Regions from separate parts of the Arthrobacter sp. NPDC089319 genome, predicted to be linked through region 2. Evidence: riboswitches for the same ligand, from Rfam matches in the RefSeq annotation. Region 2 holds a riboswitch; the other holds the start of a gene.
What was found. Region 2 has a riboswitch for guanidine ahead of AB0N75_RS15050 (SMR family transporter). Riboswitches for the same ligand answer to the same signal wherever they lie in the genome.
Positions count from the first base shown of each region.

Region 1 (2,384 bases), on a different contig from region 2:
CTCTCCTTGGTCAGGCGGGATCGGCCGGTTGCAGCCGTCGGGTCGGCAGGCTCGGCAGGCGCGGGATGGGGCCACCACAGTCTTACCACGACGGCACGGCCTCCTGCCGCTGGTCCCACTCCCCTGCTGTCGGCAGCGGTTCGCCGACAAACCCAGCTTTCTCCCAGCCGCTGCCGGGGCTGTACCCAGAAGCCTGCCGTAATGTCATAGACACCTCATCACGGTGCGAGTGAAAGAGGGACCGGACGTGCCCGGTCCAAGCGCCGGCGGGTATGGAGTATTTCCCCCGACTTCTCCATTACCTGCCGGCGCTTTTTTCATGCCTTCTCGGTGCGCTTCCCGTCTACCAACTTCAGGCCGATGACGCAGCCGATGATGCCGGCGAGGAACAGCACCTTCAGCGCGCTGGCCTGCTCGCCGCCAAAGACCATGGCGTAGCCAACGGTCAGTGCCGCCCCCGTTCCCGTCCAGACCGCATACGCGGTGCCGATGGGGATGCCGCGCATCGCGTAGCCCAGCCCCAGCATGCTCAGCGTCACGGCCACAAAGAACACGGCGGTCGGCAGCGGGTCGCTCAGCCCCTCGGAGAGGCTCAGCGCGGTGGCCCATACGGCTTCCAGCACGGCGCTGGCCAGCAAAATGATCCAATACATGTGTGCCCCCCGTTAGCCGATCGCCTTGAGGCCGACTACGCAGCCGATGATGCCCAGCAGCAGGGCGACCCGGATCAGCGAGGCCTTCTCGGCCCCGGTGACCATGGCAACGGCGGCCGTCAGCACCGCGCCGATGCCAACCCAGACCGCGTAGGCGGTTCCCACCGGTATGGCGGTCATGGCATAGGCCAGGCCGGCCATGCTCAATGCCATGGCCGCAACAAAAATGACTGACGGCCACAGCCTGCGGAAGTTTTTGGATGCGCCCAGCGCTGTGGCCCACACAGCTTCCAGGACGCCGGACAGGATGAGAATGACCCATTCCACGATTGATTCCTCTGGCCAGTCTTGTCGCGCACCGGGTACTGAACCGTCGTCCGGAGACCTAGGAATGAGGTCTTGAGCTCAAAAATAGCAAAGCACGACGCCGATGCGCAGCTTTGGTGGCTAAGCTCACCAGCGCGCCGGCCGGGTGGGTGCCGGCCGAGGGTTCACTCGTTGATGGCTTCAATGCCTTGCCGCTTGAGTTCTGCCAGATGGTTCCGCATGTGCTGCAGCACCTCGGGAGCATGCGGTTCCCACTCCAGGACCTCTTCGATGATGCGCAGCGGTTCCTTCGAGCGGTAGGACCTGGTGGGGTTTCCCGGGAACCGCTGGTCTGTCAGGTTGGGATCATTTTCAATCGGGCCGGTGGGCTCTACCCGGTAGATCCTTCCCGGTCCCTCCCCCACTCCGAGTTCGGCTCCCCAGGTGGCGGCGTCAAGGGTTGCGGTGAGGTAGACGTAGTTCGCCTTGATCCGCTCTCCGTAGTTCGAGTGGTAGCCCGGTTCCAGTATGTCGCCGGGCGCCAGGTCGGCTTTCGTACCGTGATAGAACGGGCCGGGGTCGCCTGCCCCGGCCCGAATCGGTTCGTTGTGCATTCGCCATCTCCGATCGCCGTACATTGTCCGGATCAATCGTCGCCGCCCAGGAGCCCTGCGACGAGCGCTTCGATAACGTCGTCGGTTGACGTGTCCGGGTCCAGCGGGTTGGTGAGCCGGTCGAACAGCAGCCCGTCCACCGCATAGTGGAAGAGTGCGATGTCGCGACGGCTGCCGGGAAGCCCCGCCGCGGTGTTGAACGCAACGTCGCCCTCAAAGGCGGCCCGCTGCCATTCCCCCAGGACGGCTGCGACAGCCGGGCGCCGGGTGCTCTCCAGACGGAGCTCGAACAGCGCAAGCGTGACCTCCCGTTCGGCGGTAAGCCGACGCACAATATCGCGTAGATAGTCTGAGAAAAGCCTGCGGCTGGGCGGCTCCGCCGCGAGGCGCTCGAGGACCGCCGGCTCCGGACCGAGACGCTCGCCGATGCGGTCGACGAGGCCGGAGATCAATGCATCGCGGCTGCGAAAGTAATTCGACGCGGTCCCGAGGGGGACGCCCGCTGCGTCGTCTATCGCGCGATGCGTCAGTCCGCGCGAGCCTTCGCGAGCGAGAACTGCCAGGCCTGCGTCGGCGAGCAGTCGTCTCCGCTCATCATTCTTTGCCATGCCCCATCCTAGCCCAACCACTACATGTGATGTAGTCTGCGCATCACCAGACAAGTCGTGATTGGAGCGCCATGCGGGAACTCGTTTATTACGTCGCGGTCAGTCTTGACGGCTATATTGCCGGACCGTCAGGAGAATTCGATGCCTTTCCGATTGAGGGCGACCACATGCAGCCGCTCACCGCTCGGTTCGCCGATGCCATT
Region 1 covers NZ_JBFBGZ010000004.1:300,100-302,483, forward strand. Annotated here, with positions in the region: gene AB0N75_RS08215 (multidrug efflux SMR transporter) at 318-653, opposite strand; gene AB0N75_RS08220 (multidrug efflux SMR transporter) at 666-980, opposite strand; guanidine-III (ykkC-III) riboswitch at 991-1,056, opposite strand; gene arr (NAD(+)--rifampin ADP-ribosyltransferase) at 1,145-1,573, opposite strand; gene AB0N75_RS08230 (TetR/AcrR family transcriptional regulator) at 1,606-2,181, opposite strand; gene AB0N75_RS08235 (dihydrofolate reductase family protein) at 2,253-2,384, shown strand, end outside.
Region 1: linked by a shared signal. The riboswitch ahead of AB0N75_RS08220 (multidrug efflux SMR transporter) and the one ahead of AB0N75_RS15050 (SMR family transporter) in region 2 are both predicted to bind guanidine.

Region 2 (2,384 bases):
ACGGTTCACCACGGAATCATTATTAATCCCGGTGGATTGACGCACACCTCCGTGGCACTGCGGGACGCCTTCGGCGGCGTCGCGCTACCTTTTGTCGAAGTGCACATCACCAACGTCCATCAGCGCGAATCCTTCCGGCACCACTCGTACCTCTCAGACATGGCGGAGGCAGTCATGGTCGGAGCAGGTACCCGCGGCTATCTCTTCGCGCTTCAGACGCTGATCAGCCGACTGAGGCCTGCCGCGCTTGCCGAGGCGAACGCATGAGCGGGCATGTCGAGCCGCGGAGACGATTTCTCGTCGGCCTCATCGGAAACGGCATCGGTACATCCCTCTCACCGGCCTTGCACGAGAGCGAGGCCGCGGCCCTCGGCCTCGACTACCGTTACCAGCTGATCGACCTCGCCGGGTTCCCCAACCCAAGCCTCGAAGACGTGCTGAGATATGCGGAAGCGATGGGATACAACGGTTTCAACGTCACACATCCCTACAAACAGGCTGTGATCCCGTATCTCGACGAACTGAGTGAGGACGCAGCCGCGATCGGCGCCGTCAACACAATCGTCCGACACCCGAATGGGCGGCTGCACGGCCACAACACCGACTGGGTCGGATTCGCCGAACTCTTCGCCCGTAGCTTCCGTTACCCCGACACCGAGAACGTCGTGCAGCTCGGCGCAGGAGGGGCCGGCGCGGCAGTGGCCTACGCGCAGCTCAAAAACGGGGTCTCGAAACTCTGGGTGCTTGACACAGAGGAGCGGAAAGCACGGCAGCTCGCCGAAAATCTGAACGGAATATTTGGAGCGAACCGCGCCCGCGTTGTTATGCCAGCTGATGCGAAGGAGCTGATCGGAAGGGCCTCAGGCCTGGTGAACACCACCCCGATCGGGATGAAAGAGCATCCGGGAATGCCCGTGAGCATCGACTGGTTCAGCCCCGGTCAGTGGCTGGTAGACATCGTTTACATGCCGCTCGTGACGGAACTGCTGTCGTCAGCGCGGGAACGCGGCATTCCCGCTGTTGGCGGCGCAGCCATGACCGTATTCCAAGCCGCCGAAGCCGTGCGCCTGATAACAGGAGTTGAGCCCGACCAAGAACGCATGTATGCACACATGCAACAATTCCTGACAACCCGAGAGCGACAGCCGACACAATAGAACCCGCATTCGGTCAGTTCGTGGGCCACGGCAGGTGGTGGTTATTGTCACCGCCCCCCACCTTGCTCCCGCTTCGCATGCGTGCGATCTTGGAAATAGAGCCCCATCAGAGTGGGCTCCCGGACGATGGGTGCCGTACCCGGTTTGCGACAAGACGGCCTTCAGGAGGTCGTCATGGCGTGGATCGTGCTCGTTATTTCAGGTGTTCTCGAGGCTGTGTGGGCAACCGCCTTGGGCAAGTCCGAGGGCTTCAGCCGTCTTGCCCCTTCAATCGTCTTCGTCGTAGGCCTGATCGCCAGCATGGGCGGTCTCGCCTATGCAATGAAGGAACTTCCCATCGGGACGGCGTACGCCGTGTGGGTGGGAATCGGAGCGACGCTAACCGTCCTGTATGCCCTTCTCACCGGTGAGGAATCTGCCTCCCTGCTGAAGTTCCTGTTCCTCACGATGATCGTCGGCGGCGTTGTCGGGTTGAAGTCCTTGCACTAGGGGGCTTCAGGTAGCGACACCCTCCTGTCTCCGTTTGTTCCGTCAGCCCAGTCTTATGCTGATCGCGATCACCCGGAGCGGGTAGCGGCGAAGAAGGAGCAGCGCCCACCGTAAAGCCGATCCATGGCCAGCACCGGTGTTACAGATGAGCTGTCCTCCCTCTGGATCAGTGCCGCTCCGGTGACGAAGAGTGTCCGGCAGTACAAGTTATGTGCCCACCGAGGCGTTGGGAGACGCGGGGCCAGAGAAGTTTTGGAGTGGATCTGGACAGCGTCTGCGGACAGGTAGACGAAATGATGCAGGCGGAGCAGGCGAACCGGGCACGGAACGGCGTGGACCGTGGGAAAGTCCGACCCTGGCAACCGCCCGGTTTGGAAGCTGTGCATGACCGCCGGGACGTGGTGGTGGGTGTCGGGGCCGGTGGTGACCTGGCGGTTGTGTGCAGCCGGTCGGCTGGGTCCCGTCGTCCACATGTGTGCGGGAAAAGCCCGAAGGAAAAATGCTTATGCCGTGCCCATGTGGGCGAGGGGCAAAGCTAGTGTTCGCGGTGGCTTTCGTCCGCAACTGTTGATGCAGGACTCTCACCGGTGGCACGGCTGGTTGCCTTCCTGCGCCGGGCTGCCGCGCCTGATTCGAGGCCGAGCTTCTTGAGCTCTTCGGGGCTCCATCCGTCCTTGGTGGCGCGCACGTAGGCGCGCTTGTCGTCGCGCTCGGCCTCGGCGAGTTGTTCTTTGAGGT
Region 2 covers NZ_JBFBGZ010000010.1:81,451-83,834, reverse strand. Annotated here, with positions in the region: gene aroQ (type II 3-dehydroquinate dehydratase) at 1-267, shown strand, start outside; gene AB0N75_RS15055 (shikimate dehydrogenase) at 264-1,157, shown strand; guanidine-III (ykkC-III) riboswitch at 1,253-1,321, shown strand; gene AB0N75_RS15050 (SMR family transporter) at 1,332-1,646, shown strand; gene AB0N75_RS15045 (hypothetical protein) at 2,182-2,384, opposite strand, start outside.